Regions from separate parts of the Mycolicibacterium sp. SMGY-1XX genome, predicted to be linked through region 2. Evidence: predicted binding sites of a transcription regulator. Region 2 holds the regulator's gene; each other region holds the start of a gene.
The links. The regulator LexA, encoded in region 2, represses DNA repair genes until DNA is damaged. The targets are predictions, from matches to a motif close to CGAACANNTGTTCG.
Positions count from the first base shown of each region.

Region 1: the regulator LexA is predicted to act here: its motif matches at 5,443-5,456, upstream of NL241_RS09030 (error-prone DNA polymerase).
Region 3: the regulator LexA is predicted to act here: its motif matches at 2,568-2,581, upstream of NL241_RS20800 (HNH endonuclease signature motif containing protein).

Region 1 is NZ_CP101139.1:1,826,728-1,834,146, forward strand. Features, by position in the region: gene NL241_RS09000 (universal stress protein) at 1-148, shown strand, start outside; gene NL241_RS09005 (APC family permease) at 145-1,689, shown strand; gene NL241_RS09010 (hypothetical protein) at 1,844-2,290, shown strand; gene NL241_RS09015 (enhanced intracellular survival protein Eis) at 2,414-3,607, shown strand; gene NL241_RS09020 (Acg family FMN-binding oxidoreductase) at 3,598-4,626, opposite strand; gene NL241_RS09025 (hypothetical protein) at 4,749-5,396, shown strand; gene NL241_RS09030 (error-prone DNA polymerase) at 5,506-7,419, shown strand, end outside.
Region 2 is NZ_CP101139.1:2,998,135-3,005,553, forward strand. Features, by position in the region: gene NL241_RS14745 (molybdopterin guanine dinucleotide-containing S/N-oxide reductase) at 1-432, opposite strand, end outside; gene NL241_RS14750 (acyl-CoA dehydrogenase family protein) at 548-1,711, shown strand; gene NL241_RS14755 (LGFP repeat-containing protein) at 1,905-4,307, shown strand; gene lexA (transcriptional repressor LexA) at 4,351-5,061, opposite strand; gene NL241_RS14765 (LysM peptidoglycan-binding domain-containing protein) at 5,386-5,868, shown strand; gene nrdR (transcriptional regulator NrdR) at 6,029-6,493, shown strand; gene NL241_RS14775 (PhzF family protein) at 6,546-7,250, opposite strand; gene NL241_RS14780 (alpha/beta fold hydrolase) at 7,297-7,419, opposite strand, start outside.
Region 3 is NZ_CP101139.1:4,307,389-4,314,807, reverse strand. Features, by position in the region: gene NL241_RS20805 (IclR family transcriptional regulator) at 1-547, shown strand, start outside; gene NL241_RS20800 (HNH endonuclease signature motif containing protein) at 640-2,562, opposite strand; gene NL241_RS20795 (VOC family protein) at 2,996-3,388, opposite strand; gene NL241_RS20790 (helix-turn-helix domain-containing protein) at 3,399-4,217, opposite strand; gene NL241_RS20785 (PPOX class F420-dependent oxidoreductase) at 4,266-4,655, shown strand; gene NL241_RS20780 (PPOX class F420-dependent oxidoreductase) at 4,648-5,034, shown strand; gene NL241_RS20775 (FxsA family protein) at 5,072-5,551, shown strand; gene NL241_RS20770 (amidohydrolase) at 5,625-7,166, shown strand; gene lnt (apolipoprotein N-acyltransferase) at 7,159-7,419, shown strand, end outside.

The sequences.
Region 1 (7,419 bases), 1.2 Mb from region 2:
TGGCGATCTGATCATGGTGGGTTCCAGCCGGCTCGGCGCGCCGCGCCGATTGTTCCTCGGCTCCACCGCGGCGAAGATGCTGCGTGTCCTCGAGGTGCCCATGGTCGTCGTACCCCGGGAACAATTCGGTGAGGAGGACCTGCCATGACCGAAACGTCATCCGGAGACCAGTTGCACCGCGCCGAAGCAGATGCGGGTCTGGTTGCCAAAGGTCTGGCCGCCGGGAAGGTCGGTACGTTCTCCGGTGCGGTGCTCGGCATTTCGTCGGTGGCGCCCGGCTACACGCTGACCGCGAGCATCGGCTTGATCGTCGCCGCGGTGGGGCTGAAGATGCCGGCCATCTTCATCGCCGGTTTCATTCCGATGTTCCTCACCGCGTACGCCTACCGCGAGCTGAATTCGCGGGCACCGGACTGCGGCGCGTCATTCACGTGGTCCACCAAGGCATTCGGTCCCTACGTCGGCTGGATGTGTGGCTGGGGCATGGTGATCGCCACCATCATCGTGCTGTCCAATCTGGCCGCCATCGCAGTCGAGTTCTTCTACTTGTTCATCGCCGAACTGGTGGATCAGCCGTCGATCGCCGACCTGGCCTACAACACCGCCGTCAACATCGTCAGCACACTCGCGTTCCTGGGCGTGGCCACCTTCATCGCCAGCCGTGGTATCACCACCAGCGAGAAGGTGCAGTACGTGCTGGTCGGGTTCCAGATGATCGTGCTGGTGGCCTTCGCGGTCGTGGCGATCGCGCATGTGGGCCGCGGGGACGCGCCGGCGGGCCTGAGTTTCGACCTCGACTGGTTCAACCCCTTCTCCGGTCTGGCCATGGGCGCGTTCGTCATCGGTGTCACCGGCTCGATCTTCGCGTTCTGGGGATGGGACACCTGCCTGACCCTCGGCGAGGAGTCCAAGGACCCCACCAAGGTGCCGGGGCGCGCCGGATTGCTCTGTGTGATCTCGATTCTCATCACCTATCTGCTGGTTGCCGTCGCGGTGATGATGTATGCCGGCGTCGGGGAGGAGGGCCTGGGACTGGGCAACGAGGAGAACTCGGCCAACGTGTTCGGAGCGCTGGCCCGTCCGGTGCTCGGTGACACCGGAGGGCTGGTGCTGTACCTGGCGGTGTTCGCCTCCTCGATCGCGAGCCTGCAGACGACGTTCCTGCCTGCCGCGCGCGCCATGCTGGCGATGGGGGCCTACGGTGCGTTCCCGAAGAAGTTCGCCGAAATCAGCCCGCGGTTCCTCACACCGTCGTTCAGCACCGCGGTCGCCGGTCTGGTGACCGGTGTCTTCTACACCCTGGTGAGCCTGCTGTCGGAGTCGATACTGCTGGATACCATTGCCGCCCTTGGCATCATGATCTGCTGGTATTACGGCATCACCGCGTTCGCCTGTGTCTGGTACTTCCGCGGTGAACTGTTCGCCAGCGCGCACAACGTCGTTTTCAAGTTCCTGTTCCCGCTGCTGGGTGGATTGATTCTGGCGGCCGTGTTCATCATCTCGGTCAAGGAGAGCATGAACCCGGACAACGCCAGCGGCGCGTCCATCGGTGGCATCGGCCTGGTGTTCTTCATCGGCTTCGGTCTGTTGTTGCTGGGGGCGGTACTGATGTTGGTCATGCGCTCGCGCCGCCCGGAGTTCTTCACCGGAGCCACGATGGACAGGGCCGTTCCCGCCGACCGTTTCTGAGCCCTGCTGTCGGTTTCTCGTCATGTGGTAGACACACCGCTGTGACCTGCGGTAAACGCGAGTTGTGATCTTGATCTCCCGAAGTTGACGCGTGTCAAGCCGCGTGCGACAACTGTGGTTGTCGCGCACGAAAACCACACGAAAAGGGGGATGTATGACAGGTATCGCCGACAGGGTGAAAATCAGTACCGCTGCCGTTGCGCTCACGGCGGCAGCAGTGCTCACGCCGGCAGCGCTGGCCCAGGCGGACGAGGACATCACGGCTGCAGCTGCACAGGCGGTCGGCAACTCCGCGTTCCTGGCCACCGCGTATCTCGATGACACCGCGGGCGCTCTGGTAGGACCGTCGGAAACGCCGTACAACGCACCGCTGCAGAACAAATGGATCTGGATCGGCGAATCCAACCCGGAGCCGCCGGCGCCGTACGCCACTCTGTTCCATCTCGACCCGATGGTTCTGGTGTCACAGCTTCCCGAACCCGTTCGCGAGTTATACGGTTGGTTCACCAAGAACATCCACTTCGAGACGTGTGTCCTCGGAGCATCGGTGAAATTCGGGCCGTACGGCACGGTCACCGGCGCGCTGGCCCGGAGCTGCTAGCTCGGGGGCTTCGAGTTCAGGCGCAAGAGGTCTGTTCGAGACCGGTGCTGGTGCTTCACGGTCGGACCACCGTGAAGCACCAGCGCTCCCTAATCCGTTTGCGCCGTATGGCACTGTGGTCATGTGAGTCAGTGGTCAGTACGGTCTGCGACCGACGACGACCAGCAGGCGATGTCGCGGCTGGCCGCAACCTGTTTCGGCGCCTACACAACCCCCGAGAGTCAGCCGCCGTGGAAGGTGATGGTGGCCGACAACGGCTCGCTCGTTGTTCCCGACGGTGACGACATCATCGGAATGGCGCGCTATCTCGACATGGAGCTGACGGTGCCCGGCGGCGCCATCGTGGCCACCGCCGGGGTGTCCGCGGTCGCCGTGGCACCCACTCACCGCAGGCGGGGGGTGCTGCGAGACATGTACGCCGAACTGCACCACCGGGTCGCGGCGGACGGTTATCCCATCGCCGCGCTGACCGCCAGCGAAGGCGGCATCTACGGGCGTTTCGGATACGGCCCGGCCACCATAGAACGGCGCTTCGCGGTGCAGCGGCGGTTCGCCCGGTTCCACGCCGACGCCTTCGATGACGGTGAGGTGCGGCTGGTGCACCCCGGCGAGCACCGCGCCGAGTTGGCCGAGATCTACGACCGCTGGCGGCGCGCCACTCCGGGCGGTCTGGCCTGCCCCGACGCGCTGTGGGACGACCTGCTGGCCGACCGGGAATCCGACCGCGACGGCGGCACAGCATGGTTCGGACTGCTGCACCCCGACGGATGGGCCCTCTACCGGGTCAAGCACGGCGCCGCCATGGTGGCCCACGTGGAGGCCGTGACCGCCGTGACCCCGCAGGCGCACGCGGCGTTGTGGCGCACGCTGCTCGGTCTCGACCTGATCGAGGAAGTTCTCATCGACACCTTCCCGGCTGACCCGCTGCCGTACCTGCTGGTGGACTCGCGGCAGGTGAAGACCACCTGGCAGGAGGACGCCCTGTGGCTGCGGATCATGGATGTCCCGGCTGCGCTACAGGCGCGCCGGTACCTCGCCGACGTCAGCATGGTCTTGGATGTGGGCGACCAGTTCCGTTCTGACGGTGGACGATTCATGCTCGAGGTGCGCGACGGTGAGGCCAAGTGTGCACCTTCGGATGCGCCGGCAGATCTGCGGTTGGACCTCGATGTGCTCGGCAGTGTCTACTTCGGTGTGCACAGCGTGCTCGACCTGGCGGCGGCCAACCGGATCCGGTGCGGTGACCGTGCACTAGTGGTTCAGATGGACCAGGCGTTCCGCAGCGACGTCCCCGCGGAGCTCGGTTTTCACTTCTGATCCGGCGTGCCCACTTCCGGACGCCGCATCCGCAGGATGTCGTGAAGTTCGCGGCGCGGGGCCTGCGGCAGGTACTCGTCGAGCTCGGAGGCGCGGCCCACCCGGATCAGCACCTGCGGTACCCCGTGACGGTTGACCAGTTCGGCGACCACCGCACGGGCGGCGGCGACTTCGGTCACGTGGGACACCGTGCATGTGGCCAGCCCGGCGGCGGTGCATTCCAGTAGCACCGTGGACAGTGCCTCGCCGCAGGCCACCGCATCGGCGGGGGTGTCGTCGGGGGTCGACAGCACCAGTATCACGGCCTGGTCTTGGTCCGCCCCGCGGTGCGTCGCCGGGTGTCCGGCGGCCGGGAAGTTGCGGTTGGCGGGCACGCGGTCGTTGTCGGCGACACCGTTGAGCAGTGCCGGTGGAATGCCTTGGTCGAGTTCGAATGGCGCTGTCCACCAATCCAACTCGGCCTGGTAGGAGGCGTCGTATCGACGTGTCGCCTCGGTCAGGGCCGATGCTTCGAGCAACTCGGGTAAGAGCGCTGCGGGGAGCACGTCGAGACGGGCGGAATCGTCGTCGATCAGGTGCTGCAGAACCGGCACCAGGACGTTGAGTCCCTCGGGCGCCCGCAAGGGCAGCCGGTCGGTGTGGCGGCGCAGGATGGCGTCGGCCCGGCACCGGGTGGCGGCCGAAACGAACTCGGCAGGCCAGAACTCGATGGTCGCCAGATGCTCGGGCCGGTTCGGGTTCGGGAATCGTTCGACGAAGGTCTGCCATCCCGATGCGGCCGCGGCCACCCGGAGATGATCCAGCGCCGCCCCGCAGCTGATCAGAGCTTCCCGCCCACCACGATCGGTGTGGCGGACGATACGGCTGCGATCGAGCCAGAGCTGCAGGCCCGTGCCGTCGATCACCCACTGCCAGGGCTGACTGTTGTGCAGGGACGGCGCGCGCCCGGCCAGCTCGACGACCTTCTTGATCAGGTCGATGTTGGCCACTGTGTCATCGGTCTTGACTGTGTCACTCATTTTCACCACCACCGCTCCCACTGTCCGTCGCGGGCAGGGGACGCCGAAAGGCCACAAAGTCCCGGGCATCGAGGACTTCGGGCACTGGTTGCGCCGTGCGTTGCAGCCCGACACTCGAGGACATGACCGCCGACCGGATGATCATCGAAGCGGTGATGCCCCGCTACGACGCGGTGCTGACCGAACACTGTGTGGTGGAAGCCGACCCGCGGTGCGTGCTTCAAGTGGCTCGCGAGCTGGACCTGTTGACGGTGCGGACCCCGATTCTGCTGGCGGCGATGTGGTTGCGCGGGCTGCCGGCGAGGTTGGTCGGCGCAGCGCCGCCGGTGCCCACGTCGCTGGTGATCGCGGACGGCGGGTTGCCAGGGTGGCTGGTACTGGGCAGCGACGAGCGCGAGATCGCGTTCGGTGCGGTGGGCCGGTTCTGGACCCCGGTGATCGAGTGGCGTCAGGTGACGGTCGACGAGTTCACCCGCTTCGCCGAGCCGGGGTGGGGCAAGATCGCGGCCAATCTCTCGGTGCGGCCGTACGGACACCGGACGCTGTTGAGCTACGAGTGCCGCACCGTCACCACCGACGCGGCCGTACGTCGCCGGTTCCTGCTGTACTGGCACCTGGTCCGGCCGTTCGTCGGACATGTTCTGCGGGCGACGCTGGCGACTGTCAAAGCCCACGCCGAGACCATTCGGCCAGGATGCGATGGGCAGGTTGAGATGAGCCCCGAGCCTGCGCTGATTCGGGGTGAAACGGAGGGCGACGTCACCGACTGAGCATCGTGAATCAGGTGTTGGGGTGCGTTCCTCGAACGGTGCCGCTCGAACAATTGTTCGATAGACTGCTGCGGTGGACAAGTTCCTCGGGCCGCCGAGCTGGGGCGAGATGGAGCGGGTGCTCAACAGCAAGCCGCGCCGCGCCGGCATGCCGTTCAAAGAGCCCACCGGTGACGGCGGGGACAGTCCGGCATGGTCGCGCAAGCGGGAGGCGTACGAGCCCACCGGAGAGCAGCGGGTCCGGTCCCGGATGCCCTATGCCGAATTGCACACCCATTCGGCCTACAGTTTCCTCGATGGGGCCAGTACCCCGGAAGAACTTGTCGAGGAGGCTGCGCGGCTGGACCTGCGTGCCATCGCGCTGACCGACCATGACGGTCTCTACGGCGTGGTGCGATTTGCCGAAGCCGCGCGCGAACTCGACATGCAGACGGTCTTCGGCGCGGAGCTGTCGCTGGGCAACGGTGCCCGTACCGAGGTCCCGGATCCGCCGGGTCCGCATCTGTTGGTGCTGGCGCGTGGACCGGAGGGTTACCGGCGGTTGTCGCGGCAGATCTCGACTGCGCACCTGGCCGGCGGCGAGAAGGGGAAACCCCGGTATGACTACGACGCGCTGACCGAGGCGGCCGGCGGGCACTGGCACATCCTCACCGGATGCCGCAAAGGCCATGTCCGGCAAGCGCTGTCGGACGGCGGACCGGAGGCCGCGGCGGGCGCACTCGCGGACCTGGTGGACCGGTTCGGTGCGGACCGGGTGAGCATCGAGCTGACCCACCACGGCCACCCGCTCGACGACGAACGCAATGCCGTCCTGGCTGCGTTGGCGCCGCGGTTCGGGGTGGGGCTGATCGCCACCACCGGTGCGCACTTCGCCGCACCGGACCGTGGCCGGCTGGCCATGGCCATGGGCGCCATCCGGGCGCGGCAGTCTCTCGACGAAGGGGCAGGTTGGCTCGCCCCGCTCGGTGGCGCACACCTGCGCTCGGGTGACGAGATGGCCCGGCTGTTCGCTCAGCGGCCCGAGATTATCACCGCCGCAGCTGAACTGGGGGAGCAGTGCGCTTTCGGTCTGCAGCTCATCGCTCCGCAACTGCCGCCCTTCGACGTACCGGACGGCCATACCGAAGACAGTTATCTGCGGGAGCTGACCATGGCGGGTGCCATGCGGCGCTACGGGCCACGCGATGCCGCACCCCAGGCGTACGCACAGATCGAGCGGGAACTCGACATCATCTCCAGACTGAACTTCCCGGGCTACTTCCTGGTGGTGCACGACATCACCCAGTTCTGCCGCAACAGCAAGATCCTGTGCCAGGGCCGGGGTTCGGCGGCCAACTCCGCGGTCTGTTATGCGTTGGGTGTCACCGCCATCGATCCCATCGCCAACGACCTGCTCTTCGAGCGGTTCCTCTCACCCGCGCGGGACGGGCCACCCGATATCGACATCGACATCGAATCCGACCTGCGGGAGGAGGCCATCCAGTACGTCTACAACAAATACGGCCGTGACTACGCCGCACAGGTGGCCAACGTCATCACCTACCGTGGCCGCAGCGCCGTCCGCGACATGGCCCGCGCGCTGGGCTTTTCCCAAGGCCAGCAGGACGCATGGAGCAAGCAGATCGGCCAGTGGGGAAACCTGGCCGAATCCGAGCACGTTGCCGGTGTTCCCGAACCGGTGATCGACCTCGCCATGCAGATCAAGAACCTGCCTCGGCACATGGGCATCCACTCCGGCGGCATGGTGATCTGCGACCGGCCCATCGCCGATGTATGCCCGGTGGAATGGGCGCGGATGGAAAACCGCAGTGTGCTGCAGTGGGACAAAGATGATTGTGCGGCAATAGGTTTGGTGAAATTCGACATGCTGGGCCTGGGAATGCTCTCGGCTCTGCACTACGCCATCGACCTGGTGGCCGAACACAAAGGCCTCGAGGTGGACCTGGCCAAGCTCGATCTCTCGGAGGCGGCCGTCTACGAGATGCTGCAGAAAGCCGACTCGGTGGGGGTGTTCCAGGTGGAG
Region 2 (7,419 bases):
CAGGCTGTACGAGTGCCGGGAGAAGGTGTAGCCGCCGAGCAGTTTCAAGAAGCGGTGCACCTGACTCTGTGCATGGTGGAAGCGGCCCGCGCTGGCCCATCCGTAGGACCCGCCGTAGATCGCCTCGTTGCCGAAGGTGTCGACCACGCGACGCAGTTCGGTGGCCAGCAGTTCGGTGAGTTCGTCCCACGACACCACGATGAACTCGTCGGCCCCGCGCTGCGCCGACGGGCCGGGTCCGTTCTCGAGCCACCCGCGGCGCACCGCGGGTTCGGCCACCCGGGCGCGGTGGCGCAGCGAACCCGCCAGATTGCCCAGTAGGGGCGAGGGGTTCACGTCGGTGGCCAGCGGTTGTACCGAGCTGATGTCGCCGTCGCGGACCTGGGCGTGAAAGGCGCCCCAATGCGTCAGGCTGGCCGGCGCAGATGCCATGGCGGGCAGTTTACGGGGAACTCGCGGCACGGATTTGCCGACCAACCACCCGGTTGGTATATCGTCGTCGGCAAGACGTGTTGTCAAACCCCGAACCCGGCTCCGGAGGTCCATCATGGGTAGTGCCGTCAAGTACCAGCGCACGTTGTTCGAGCCCGAACACGAACTGTTCCGCGAGTCCTACCGCACCTTCCTCGAGCGCCACGTCGCACCGCACCACGAGGAGTGGGAAAAGAACAAGATCGTCGACCGCAACGTGTGGGTCGAAGCCGGTAAGCAGGGCTTCCTGGGCATGGCGGTGCCCGAGGAGTACGGCGGCGGCGGTATCGACGACTTCCGCTACAACACCGTGATCACCGAGGAGACCACCGCCGGCCGCTACAGCGGTATCGGCTTCGGCCTGCACAACGACGTGGTGGCGCCCTATCTGCTGCGGCTGGCCACCGACGAACAGAAGCAGCGTTGGTTCCCGGGCTTCTGCAGCGGCGAGCTGATCACCGCCATCGCCATGACCGAACCCGGCACGGGCAGCGACCTGCAGGGCATCAAGACCCGCGCGGTCAAGCAGGATGACGGCAGCTGGGTGCTCAACGGCTCGAAGACGTTCATCACCAACGGAATCCACGCCGACCTGGTGATCGTCGTCGCCCAGACCGACCCGGACAAGGGCGCACAGGGCTTCTCGTTGCTGGTGGTCGAACGCGGCATGGAGGGCTTCGAGCGCGGGCGCCACCTCGACAAGATCGGGTTGGACGCCCAGGACACCGCTGAGCTGTCGTTCACCGATGTCAAGGTGCCCGCGGAGAACCTGCTCGGCGACGAGGGCATGGGCTTCATCTATCTCATGCAGAACCTGCCGCAGGAACGGCTCAACATCGCCATCATGGCCGCCGCCGCCATGGAAGCCGTTCTCGAGGAAACCATTCAATACACCAAGGAACGCAAGGCTTTCGGCAAGCCGATCGGCAGCTTCCAGAACAGCCGCTTCGTGTTGGCCGAACTCGCCACCGAAGCCACCGCTGTGCGGATCATGGTCGACGAGTTCCTGCGGCTGCATCTCGACGAAAAGCTCACCGCAGACCAGGCGGCAATGGCCAAGTGGTACACCACCGAAGCCCAGGTGCGGCTGGTCGACCGGTGTTTGCAATTGCACGGTGGTTATGGATACATGCGCGAATACACCGTCGCGCGCGCATTTCTCGATGCACGCGTGCAGACCATCTATGGCGGCACCACCGAGATCATGAAAGAGATCGTCGGCCGCAGCCTGGGGGTCTAGCAGCGTTCCATACCCGACATATTGCGCGCAAAACGCGTCGGGCCTGCACGTCAATTCGGTACCGGGTGGGTATTGTCGTCAAAATGACGGCGATATGGCCATATCGTGCTCGGCTATTGTCCGAGAGTTGACGGTGACGAATTTCGGACGACGAGATCGGCGTATGCAGGCCGGTAAACCGCGGGGAGTGGGCATGACGACGCAGCGAAACCCATTGCGATGGGCGGTCGGAATTCTGGCGGTGTGCGCGGCATTTGCGTTCGCAACGCCATTCGTTCCGGTCGCTCACGCCGACCCGCAAGGCGACGCCGCCGTAGCGATCGATCAGGCGTGGACCGGCTCCGGTGGCGACACCTCGCCGCTCGGCCCGAAGGTCGGCGGCATCTACCCGGCCGGCGCAGGCTTCGGCCAGGACTTCGTGAACGGCGCCATGTTCTTCTCGCCCGAGACCGGCGCGCGGTCGGTCTTCGGCGCCATCCTCGACAAGTACCGCTCCCTCGGCGGCCCGGCCGACAGCGGCCTCGGATTCCCCACCATCGACGAGGGGCCCGGGCGGGCTCCGGAAAGCCGTAACGTCACCTTCAGCGCACCCGAAGGTGCGGTCATCTTCTGGACGCCTGCCACGGGCGCGTGGCTGGTGCGCGGCGTGATCAACGCGGCCTGGGACCGGGTGGGCGGATCGTCGGGTCCGCTGGGTGTCCCGGTGGAGGACGAAACCTACAGCGGCGAGACCATTTCGCAGCGGTTCAGCGGTGGGCAGCTGACCTACGACACCGCCGCCAAGACCTTCACCACCACGCCGCCCGAGTTGGCCGGGCAGCTCGGGGACCTGGCGCTGCCCGACGACGCCGCATCGTCGATCGACCTCGCCTGGCGGGTGGCCGGCGGAGCCGGCGGCCAGCTCGGCGCCAAACAAGGCGACCCGTACCCCGTCGGCGACGGGACCGGCCAGGACTTCGCGGGCGGCAAGATCTTCTTCTCGCCGGACACGGGCGCGCACGTCGTCAGCGGCACCATTCTGGAGAAGTATGAGGCCGCGGGTGGGCCTACCGGCGAACTCGGTTTCCCGACCGCCAACGAGGCCGACGGCGACGTGCCCGGCAGCCGGATCAGCACCTTCGGCGCCGAGGGTGACCCGGTGATCGTGTGGACTGCCGAACACGGCGCCGTGATCGTGCGCGGGCCGATGAAGGCGGCGTGGGACGAGCTCGGCGGGAGTGGCGGTGATCTCGGCGTCCCGATCGCCGACCAGACCGGCGACGGCACCATCACGCAGAACTTCAGCGGCGGGCAGGTCACGTACAACAGCAGCACCAACAGCTTCAGTACGCAGCCGCCGGAGCTCGCCGAACGGCTGGCTGGACTCGATCTCCCCCAGCAGGCCAGCCCCACCTCGGCGCCTGCCGCTGCGCCCGCGGCTCAGGGTGATGACAGCGGCACCGAGGGATCGGGTTCGAAGAGCTGGTACCTGTGGGTGCTCATCCCGCTGGCGATCCTGCTTCTGGCCTCGTTGGCGGCGTTCGCGGTGATGCGACAGCGCCGCAACGCCGGCCCAGGCGCCGGCGGCGGTTTCCGTCCGGGTGGTGCGCCGGGGAACCACGACGTCTTCGATGAGGCCTCGCATGGGGGGCGCGACGAGGACGAACACGCCAGATGGGAATCCGCGGGCGCAGGACAGAGCAGTGGGCCGTCGAAGTTCGGCGATGCCGAGCCCGACGACACCGACTACCTGGCCGCGCAGCCGCCGTGGGCCAAACGTGAGCCCGGCGCCCAGCCGTGGAGCGAGCCGGCCGTACCGACCGCGGGGTTGGCGGCTGCCGCTACCGGCCCCGATCTGTTCACCCATCACGGTGCGCACGAGGCCGAGGACTTCACCGCCGATGTCGAGGAGCAGGACCCCGACGCCGTTGACACCGCGCCCACGCCGGTACAGACGGAATCCGGGGAGCCGTCCGGCCGCCACGCCGCGGCGGGCGCGGAGGAGTCCCGGCCACCGTGGCTGACTGACCAAGATGCTCACGTGCCGGGGCCCGGCTCCCTGTTCGCCCCGGTATACGGTGCGGCGCCGCCGCCGGCGCAGGAAGAACCGGCCGCGCCGTCGTCTGATGTCGATGAACCGGGCTACGCGGCGCCCGTCGGCGCGACCTTCGAGGATGGGGACGGCGGCCTGTCACCGTCTCCGTACGCCGAGCCCGGGTATGGGCAACCGGATGCTTCGTTGTCCGGCGAAACGCCGAGCGAGTACGGACGGCCGGAGTACGCACAGCCGGAGTACACGCCGTCGGAGTACGCACAGCCGGAGTACACGCCGTCGGAGTACGCACAGCCGGAGTACACGCCGTCGGTATTCGAGCGACCCGATGACGAACGGCCGACAGACGGCCCGTCACCGACCGCCTCGTCGGCGTCGCCTCCGGCGATCCATCTTCCGCTGGATGACCCCGATGAAGCGCCGGAGGGTTACCCCATCAAGGGAAGTATGCGCACGGGGACCTACCACTCGCCCGGCTCTGCTTCCTACGATGTGACGGTCGCTGAAATCTGGTTCGCCTCAGAGGATTTGGCCGAATCCAACGGATTCACCAAAGCGGAGTGAGCTCACCCGCCCCCGCGGGATGGGTCAGCTCACTCCGTCCGGGTCAGATCTTCCGGATGACGGTGACAACCTTGCCGAGGATCGCGGCGTCGTTGCCCGGGATCGGGTCGAACGCGGGATTGTGCGGCATCAGCCAGACCTGACCGCTGGTGCGCTTGAAGGTCTTGACCGTGGCTTCGCCGTCGATCATCGCGGCCACGATATCGCCGTTGTCGGCCACGGCCTGCTGCCGCACCACCACCCAGTCCCCGTCGCAGATGGCCGCGTCGATCATCGATTCGCCGACCACCTTGAGCAGGAACAGCGATCCCTCGCCCACGAGTTCGCGGGGTAGCGGGAAGACGTCCTCGACGGCCTGTTCGGCCAGGATCGGACCGCCGGCAGCGATTCGGCCGAGCACCGGGACGAAAGTGGGTTCCGGCAACGCGTCCGAACCCGCGACGTCGGTGAGCACTGCCGGCGCGGCCTCGTCGGCACCCCGGACATCGACGGCTCGCGGCCGGTTCGGGTCACGGCGCAGATAGCCCTTGCGCTCGAGAGTGCGGAGTTGGTGGGCGACCGACGAGGTGGACGTCAGGCCCACGGCATCGCCGATCTCACGGATGCTCGGCGGATAGCCCCTGCTGGTCACCGAGGCGCGGATCACCTCGAGGATGGTGCGCTGCCGTTCGGTCAGCGATGGATCGGGGGAGTTGTCACGCGGTCTACCTGTGCCGCCTTGCGCGTCTGAACCTGTGCCAGTGCTGTCACCCATGGCCCTGAATGTAATCGCAGCGACCGACAGAATCAAACATGTGTTCGAGGCGTGTCGCGGAACCGGGTGCCCGTCGCTGTGCGCGGCCTGGTGCCCGGCGGCCGATTTCACTAAGTGGGGCTGGAGTGACGCCTGGGGCGGAAGCTTTTGTCGGTGGGTCGTTCTATGGTTCGGCTACAAATCGATCACATGTTCGGTTGGCACTATCTTATCGAACATGTGATCGACTAGATTCGAACACAGGAGCGAACGATGGCACAGCTCAACCGGGCTCGGCACCGGATCTCTGCAGGACACCATTTTCTCGGGTCGGAAGGAACGGACATGACACTCATCGACACTCTGCCTCCGCGCCACGCGCAGCCGCGTCCCGTGGACGGCGCGCCGCGGCCGGTACGTCGGCGCACCGACGCCGGACAGGTGCGGCGCAGGCCGATGGAGGTGCGTCCGGCCGGTGCGCCGGTCCGCCGGCGCGGTACGGGTGTGCCGGTCTCGCGGGCGCCGCATCGTCGTCGCCGGAGCATCACGCCGGTCACCACGGTCGGGCTGGCGCTGCTGGCGGCGCTGATCACCGTGTGGCTCGGCGCTGTCGCCCAGTTCGGTGAGGCCATCCAGGGCGCCACGGCCCCGACTCCGAGCAAGCTGGCCGTCGTGCAGGTGCAGAGCGGGGAAACGCTGCAGACCGTCGCGGCCCGGGTCGCTCCCGGCGTGCCGATCGGCGACACGGTGCAGCAGATTCGCGAGCTCAACCAGCTCGAGAGTGTGGCCTTGACGGCCGGTCAGACGCTCATCGCGCCCGTGGGCTGAGTCCGTGTCGGACCACGACGAATCCAGGTGGTGCACAACCGCGATGGCGATGGGAATGCGCAGGACTGCGCCCAGAGCGATGGCGGTGGCTCAGCTCGGCGCGGCGCAGGTACTCTCTGAAGCGGGAGTAACACGTGTCCAGTGCGGCGAAGGAGCGGTGATGCACTGTCCTTTCTGCCGGCATCCGGATTCTCGTGTGGTCGATTCCCGCGAAGCCGATGAAGGCCAAGCCATTCGACGTCGGCGGTCATGCCCGGAATGTGGCCGGCGGTTCACCACGGTCGAGACCGCAGTGCTCGCAGTGGTCAAGCGGAGCGGCGTCACCGAACCGTTCTCTCGCGAGAAGGTGATGCGCGGCGTGCGACGGGCGTGCCAAGGCCGTCAAGTAGACGAGGACGCACTGCACCATCTCGCCCAACAGGTGGAGGACACCATTCGTGCGGCGGGTTCACCAGAGGTGCCGAGCAATGAGGTCGGCTTGGCGATTCTGGGACCGCTTCGCGAGCTCGACGAGGTTGCCTATCTGCGATTCGCGTCGGTGTACCGCTCGTTCTCGTCGGCCGAGGACTTCGAACAGGAGATCCGCGCGCTGCGCGAGCACCGACGGGTGACGGCCACCAGTTGAAACAGGAGTCCGAGGCTGCGAGGTAGTCGAAGGGTTCCGGGCTCGCAGGCGGTCACGCCAACTCGACGTTGGTGACGCCATCGCTGACCACCCGGCCGGCGACATGAACCCATCCGTCCGGACTCCACCGCGTGCGGATCTGTGACCCTTGTCCTTGCGTGATCGCCAGGTCGCGACTGAGGTACTCGGTGATCCGCACTGCCGCCGCGCCGGTGGCCTCGTCCTCAGGGACTCCGAGATTGGCGGCAAACATTCGTGAGCGCAGTGCACCGGCGTCGCGGTCGAGCCAGGTCCACAGATAATGCTGAATGTCGTCGGAGTAATCGCTGGGATCGGCGGCGGCCAGCTCCTCGAGTGAGGGGAGTTCGCGAATCGCGAACTCCGGTGCCCATTCCGCGCGGGCGCTGATCGATGTCAGCTCATCGTCACCGTCGAGGCCGTAACCGACCTGGACGATCCCCGCGGGAACCTGCAGAGTGTGCACCGGTGTGCCTTGGTCCTTCAACCACCACGAGGCGCCGACGGTGGGATGGCCTGCGAACGGCAATTCGGTTGCCGGAGTGAAGATCCTGGCGTGCGCCGTACTGCTCCCGGGTGCCGGCAGGTCAATGAAAACAGTTTCGCTGTAACCCAATTGCGTGGCCAGCCGTTGGCGGTCTCGAGGCGCGACGGCGGTGGCGTCGACCACACCCAGGGGATTTCCGAACTTGCCGGCCGAATCGGTGAACACCCGTAGCACTGTGACATCGATACCCATGGGTCGACTCTACTTGCCGTTTGGCGCCGTTCGGCGATCCCGTGAATCAGGTCGCGCTGCGCTCGTCGGTGCCCATCGCATCGAGCACCGCGACCTTGGTGTCGACGGTGCCCGACATCGCCCGCTCGCTGATGCCGCTGCGCAGCAGTTGGCGCAATGCCGTCTGGTC
Region 3 (7,419 bases), 1.3 Mb from region 2:
TCTACCGTTCATGACCGATCTGCGCGACGAATTCGACGAGACCATCGGTTTGCACGAGTTGCTTGCCTCCGGGCAGCGCATCGTGGCCGCGCAGGTCGAGAGCCATCAGGAGTTGCGGCGTACCTACACCGATATCGGCGTACCCATTCGATTGGTGTACGGCGGTCCCGGCAAGGCCATTCTGTGTGCGATTCCCGAAGATGAGTGGCCGCGCCACCTCGACGGTGCCATCGATGCGGTGACCACCAAGACCACTGTTGATCCCGCCGAGATACAGCGTGAACTCCGCGCCGGCCGGATGCGCGGCTACATCCAGTCCCGCGGGCAACGCACTGTCGGCATAAGTGCGGTGGCCGCACCGATTTTCGATCACACGCAGCGGGTGGTCGGCGCTCTGGGTGCCTCGGTGCCCGAGGCTCGCATGACCTCCGATCGTGAAGATCACCTGGGCGCCAGGGTGCGTCAGGTCGCCTGGGAACTGTCGACGGCCCTGGGTGCCACCGCCGACGGCGTGCACGCGTTGGTGCCTGACATCAGACTCGGCTGACCACAAGCCTTCGGCGCCAAATGCACGCGAAACCCACGATCGCTCATGGGGTTCCGTTCCCGGCCGCAGGTGCTCGCGGTGTGGTGAGGTCTTTACCATGGTGATCTGCGTGTGGGTTTGCCCAGCGCACGTTGTAGCGCGTTGTGTTCTCGTTCGGCGTTGATGTTTTGTTGGCGGTCTTGGTCGCGGGTGCGTTTGCGGGTGGGCATGGTGATGCCCGGGTGCGCTGTGCGGCGTCTTGTGGGTGTCGGGGGTGGCAGGGCGGCGGTGGTGCAGTCCCAGTCGGGGAACAGCAGTCTGCTCGTCGGTTGCGTGATGTAGGTGTGGCCGGTGGGTGCGGTCCAGCGGACGTCGCCGTTGGGCAGTTGCTCGTCGCGCCAGCCGTCACCAAAGGTCTTCGCGAGGTGGTGTTCTCGACACAACACCTTGCCGTTGGAGGGATGGGTGGGTCCGCCGTCGCCGTGCGGGACGGTGTGGTCGATGTCGGCGTATTCGGCTTTACGGGTGCAGCCCGGGAACCGACATCGCATATCCCGGCATCGGATGAACTCGCGGGCCTTGCCGGTGAACCTGTAGCCGCGGGCAGGTGCCGCGGGCGGGATCGGAACGGCTTTGACGGTGGCGCCGTCGCGGAGCATCGCGGCGAGTTGGTCGAGTGGGATGAGGGTGCCACCGAGGGTGACTGCAGGGCGGGGCCGCCGTGGTGGGGTGTACGCGGCCGGTGCCTGCGGCAGATCCTGGGTCCAGACCTGCTCGGAGGCAGCGTCATTCACCCGGTCGGCCGCGTCGGGGGTGGCTGCGGTGGTTCCGCCGCCGGTGTCCGGGGTGGTGGGTCCGGGTGGGGGTGGCGGGGCACTGCCGGTGCCCCACGGCGGCTCGCCCTCGTCCCCGGGGTCGGTGCCGTCGTCGCCGACGGCGTCGGCCTCGGTGTCGTCACGGGGTGAGGTGGTCAACCAGTGCGACCAGTCGACGCCCCCGTCATCGGCGGCCGGTTCGTCGGGCTGCCCAGCCTCAGTCTCCGACTCGGGTTCGGGTTCGGTGGTGGGGGTGTTGTTTTCCCACGGTGGTGGCGTGGGTGGGGTGGGGATGCGGGTGGCTTCGGCGGCCGCGGCCTGGCGGGCCAGCCCCGGGTAGTCGATGGCCGGCGCCACCACCGCCGGGTCCCCGGACGAAGATTGGCGCAACGCGTCGAGGTGGGCCAGCACCTGTTCCAGGGCGCCTTGTTCGGCCAGCACATGAATCACCGCCGCGGGCACCGCCGACGGCAGCGTCGCGGCCACACAGTCGCCGGCACCGCACTGGCACACCAACCGGTCCCGCCGGGCGTAGACCGCCCCTTGCGCCGCCGCCCGCAGCTCGCCTTTGCTGCGGGGATCGTTGCTGCAGACGGTGGCGGCCAGTGCATCCAGCACCCGCATCCCCAACTCCGCATCAGCTGCCGAGATCCGCCCATACATCGACGCGGTGCCGGTGGCGTCATCGCGTTTACCGAACCCCACATCACAGCCTTGGGCGGCCTCACGGTAGCGCCGCACCGCATCGGGGTCGTGTTCTTCGATGATGGCATCCACGGCCAGCACCAGGTCATCGTCGGAGAGCAGGGTGTAGCCGCCGGCGTGGGCGGCGAGCTCGGCATCGACGGTGGCCTGCACCGACGGCAGCAGCAGCTCGGTGCGGTAGATCAGGGTTTCGGCGACTCGGGTGTTGATCACCCCGGCCGCCAACAGTGCCGCGATCTTCGGGGACCGGGCCAGTCCTTCGGCCAGCCGCATCTGGGTGGCGGCGCGCCGTGCGCTCAGCCGCATCACCGGGCCCACCTGATCCCGCACGGCGTTCCATTCGTCGTAGGCCCAGGTTTTTTCTTCGGCGGCGGCGTGGTCTTTGTGGTGGGCCAGCAGGCGGGCGATCATCATCCATTTGTGCGCGACCATGGTGGCCTCGGCGCGGTGGAAGGCGCCGATGGCATCGACCATCGCCGCGGGGGACAAATCCCCGCAAGTGGTCGGATCAATCACGCCTTCGAACATACATTCGACACTACCCACGCCCACCGACAAGACATGCGCCACAAGGCAATCCACCACGACAAGCGCCTACTTATCCACAGTCAGCACTTTCTCCACAACCCGACACCACGGGCCTTGACGCAAGGCAACAACCGTGTTCCCCCGCTTCAAGAAGCATGTCCGGCGGGGGCGGGTCGCCTGCTGGGCACCACATCAAGGTCGTCAGCTTCGGTGAGGGTTGGCCGCACTGGCTTTGATCCGCTCGCGAAGGAAATGAACCTTTGCTCCAACAGCTGTGACAGCCTGACCTGGGAGGCCGGGGTCATCACCGGCACCCCCCGACCGCACGACACAAAATACCCATCATGGAGGGCCGGCGACGAGGCCCAGCTCAGAAAGCTCCTTCTCGCGAGACACCCGGTCAATTCGCGGACGGCGCTCGTCAATCACCCGAACTCGGCCGGTAGGTCCCGAAGCTCCACACATTGCCGTGCGGATCGCGAGCGGCGAACTCGCGAGACCCGTAGTCCTGGTCGGTGGGCGGCATGATGATCTCAGCGCCGGCATCAGAAGCCGTGGCGTGCAAAGCATCTGGATCGTCGACCACCACGTAGACCACCACCGGTCCCGGCAGTGCGAACGGACTGTCGGTGCGTTCGGCGTCGTCGACCATCACCAGCCCGGTTCCTACCGCCACCTCGGCGTGGATCAACGGCTGATCTTCTTCGGGCGGCACCACCAGCGTGGGGGTAGCGCCGAATGCCTTCTCCAGCCATTGGATGGCCGCGCGCGGGTTGCGGTAAGGAACGATCGGAACAGCACCATTGAGTTTCATGTCCCAGACGCTAGGACGGCACGCCCGCGTCGTCTTGGACAAAATTGACCAGCGACGCCCGCAGCTCGGTCGGTGTCTGGCCCGTCAGTTCGCGCACCTCACGCGACAAGTGGGCCTGGTCGAAGAAACCGCAGTCAGCGGCCAACTGAGCCCAGCCGACGTGGCCCGGGTGGGTCAGGCGGGCGGTCAGCGACTCGAAGCGGACGATCCGTGCCACAGTCTTGGGTGGCAGACCCACCGCGTCGCGATAGCGTGCGATCAGACGCCGGTGGCTCCACCCCAATTCGGCTGCCAGCCCGCCGATCGAAGCATTGCCCGCAGTGCTGGCGATCCGCTGCAGCGACCACGTTAGGCCGGCGTCGACCTCGGCCACCTCAGCGAACCGTGCCCGCAGCATCTGATCCACCACGGCGAAACGGCTGGGCCAGTCCGGCGCCGACCCGATCCGATCGACCAGCTGCTGCCCACCACGCCCCATCACGTCGTCGAGGGCGATGGTGCGGTTCGCCAGTTCGTGCATCGGCATCCCGAGCAACTGGCGTGCGCCGATGGCGGTCAGGTTGATCTGGAGGCAACTGGCGCTCCCGTCATGTCGGACCCACACCGGCTCCTCGGTGATCCCGCCGATGAACGAACCCAGTCGACTCGCGGACCTACCAGAGTGAGTGACGGTCCAGCCCTCATCGAGGTCGACGATGATCGGCACGAAGCTGCACGGCAATTCGCGGAACACCACCGGATGGCGCGCTTTCTCCGTGTAACCCTCGTACCGCAGCACCACCGACCGCAGCGAGTGGTGCGGTGAACCGGTGGCGAAGGTGACGCCCACCTGTCCAGCGTAGATCGCTTGTCACCTGATCCCATTACATTGATGCCCATGGCAGTCACCTTCAGCGAAGTCGCGACATCCGAGTACATCTTGCTGACCACGTTCACCAAGGACGGTCGGCCCAAGCCCACCGCCATCTGGGCCGCCCCGTCGGATGGCGGCCTGCTGGTGATCACGCAGGCGAAGTCCTGGAAGGTCAAGCGAATCCGCAACACCCCGCGGGTCACCATCGCCAAGTGCGACCGTAGCGGTAATCCGAAAGGTGAGCCCGTGGAGGCCATCGCCACCATCCTCGACCCGTCGCGCACCGCTGAGGTTTACGACGCCCTTGGAAAGAGGTACGGACTGCTCGGCAAGACGTTCAACTTCGTCTCGAAGCTGCGCGGTGGGATGAAGAACAACGTGGGACTCGAACTGAGAGCAGTGGACAGTGCCTGACACCTTCAGCGATGTCGCCAACGCGAAGTACCTGCTGTTGACCACCTTCACCAAAGACGGCAGGCCCAAGCCCACCGCAGTCTGGGGTGTCCCCGAAGGTGACAAGCTCGTCATCATCACCGATGACGGTTCCTGGAAGACCAAGCGGATCAAGAACACTCCGCGTGTCACCATCCAGAGAAGCAGTGCGCTGGGCAAACCGAAAGGCGAGCCCGTCGAGGCTGTTGCCCGCAATCTGCCGCAAACCGAGACGCGGCGGGTGTTCGACAAGGTGACCAAGCGCTACTGGTATCACGCCTGGTGGTGGATTCCGCAGGCCTTGGTGCGCGGTGGCATCAACAAGGTGCACAGCGCCATCGAGGTCGAACCCGCGCCGTGACCGGAACCCTCGCGGGGTCTCGCTCGTTGGTCGGTACATGGTGATGCGGTTCTTTCTGCTTTACGTCATCGTCGAGATGGCGGTCATCGTCGGGCTGACGGCGACCATCGGCTTCGGCTGGACCCTGCTGGCGCTGATCGGCACGTTCTTGCTGGGTATTGCGCTGGCCGGTTCGCAGCTGCGCCGCCAACTCGCCAAGTTGCAGCAGGGCATGAAAGACCCGCAGGGCACCATCACCGACAGTGCCCTGGTGGCGCTCGGTTCGGTGTTGGTCTTCATCCCCGGCATGGTCACGACGGTGGTGGGTCTGCTGATGCTCGCTCCGCCCACTCGCGCCGCGATGCGGCCGCTGGCCGGTCTGGTGGCCGCCCGCGGCATCGCCCGCCAGGTCACCTTCGTCAACCTCGGCGGCGCTCCGGGCCGCACCAGAGGTCGCGGTCAGTACATCGACGGCGAGGTCATCGATGTGCACGACGACGTCCCGGTCGACCGACCCCTGGAGCGCAAACCGGAGTAGGTAGCGTGTCTGCGTGACGCAGCTGCTGCTCAACGGGCGGATCCACAGTCCGACGCACCCTGACGCGACCGCGATGGCGGTACGTGGCGAGACCATCGCCTGGCTGGGAAGCGACGACGTGGCGCGTACCCAGTTTCCCGACGCCGACATCGTCGACCTGGGCGGCGCCTTCGTCGCCCCCGCTTTTGTCGACAGTCACGTGCACGTCACGTCGACCGGACTGCTGCTGAGCGCATTGGATCTGCGCGCCGCGACTTCCCGTGAACACTGCCTCAGACTGCTGGCCGACCATGCCGCCGCAGCACCCGAGGGCATCATCTGGGGACACGGCTGGGACGACTCCACCTGGCCGCAGCCGGGTGCTCCCAGCACCGCGGAGATCGACGCCGCCGTCGGCGCCCGGCCCGCCTACCTGTCGCGTATCGATGTGCACTCCGCGCTGGCCTCCACTGCGCTGCGCAACCGTGCGGCCGGGTTGCGCAGCGCCGACGGTTTCGACGAGACCGGCCCGCTCAGTGCCGATGCGCACCACCTGGTGCGAGCCGAGGCCCGGGCCCAGCTCAACGACCGGCAACGACAGCAGGCCCGCAGCGCCGCACTGGACGCGTTCGCCGCAGCCGGGATCGTCGCCGTCCACGAATGCGCCGGCCCCGAGATCGGCGGCCTCGACGACTGGCAGCAGCTGCGCGCCACCGACCACGGCGTCGACATCGTCGGGTACTGGGGCGAGGCTGTCGACTCCGCGGCACGCGCCCGCGAGCTCCAGGAGACCACCGGTGCGCGGGGCCTGGCGGGCGACCTGTTCGTCGACGGCGCGCTCGGCTCCCGGACCGCCGCCCTGTCCCAGCCGTACGCCGACGCCGCGCACTGCGGACGCACCTATCTGGACGCCGACGCCATCGAGGCCCACGTGCGGGCGTGCACGGAAGCCGGTGTGACCGCCGGTTTTCACGTGATCGGCGACGCGGCCGTCACCTCCGTGGTCGACGCACTCGAACGCGTGGTGGGCGACCTCGGAGTGCCCGCCGTCGCGCGCTGCGGACATCGGCTGGAACACCTGGAGATGGTCAGCAGGGAACAGGCGGCCAAGCTCGGAGCCTGGGGCGTGATCGCCAGCGTGCAACCCAATTTCGACGCGCTGTGGGGTGGCACGGACGGTATGTACGCCCGACGACTCGGTGCTGAACGAGCGAAAAAGCTCAACCCGTTCGCGCTGTTAGCATCGGCGGGCGTGCCACTCGCCTTCGGTTCGGACAGCCCGGTCACCGGAATGGATCCGTGGGCGACCGTCCGCGCCGCCACCACCCATCAGACCGAGGGGTCCGCCGTCTCGGCCCGCGCCGCGTTCTCGGCCGCCACCCGCGGCGGCTGGCGTGCCGGCGGTGTCCGCGACGGCGTGACCGGCACCCTGGCCGCGGGCGCACCTGCCTCGTACGCCGTGTGGGCCGCCGATGACCTGGAAGTGGCGGCGCCGGCCGATTCGGTGCAACGGTGGTCCACCGACCCCCGCTCCCGCGTGCCCGCGCTGCCCTCGCTGGCACCTGGTCGCCCCACTCCCCGTTGTGTGCAGACCGTGCACCGTGGCCGCGTCATCTACGGCCAGGGCAATGACTAGAGCGCTGGACTGGCTGAAACTGCGCGCGCTGCGCCTGGCTGCGGCCATCGCGGCGGGTCTGGTGCTCTGCGCCAGTTTCCCGCCGCTCGGCTGGTGGTGGGCGGCGATCCTGGGCGCCGCGCTGTTGATCGTCGTGCTGCGTGACGAGGCCACCACGGCCGCAGGCGGTTTCGGTTACGGATTCGTGGCGGGCTCAGCGTTCTATCTGCCGTTGCTGCCATGGATCAGCGGTCTGGTCGGGGCGGCGCCCTGG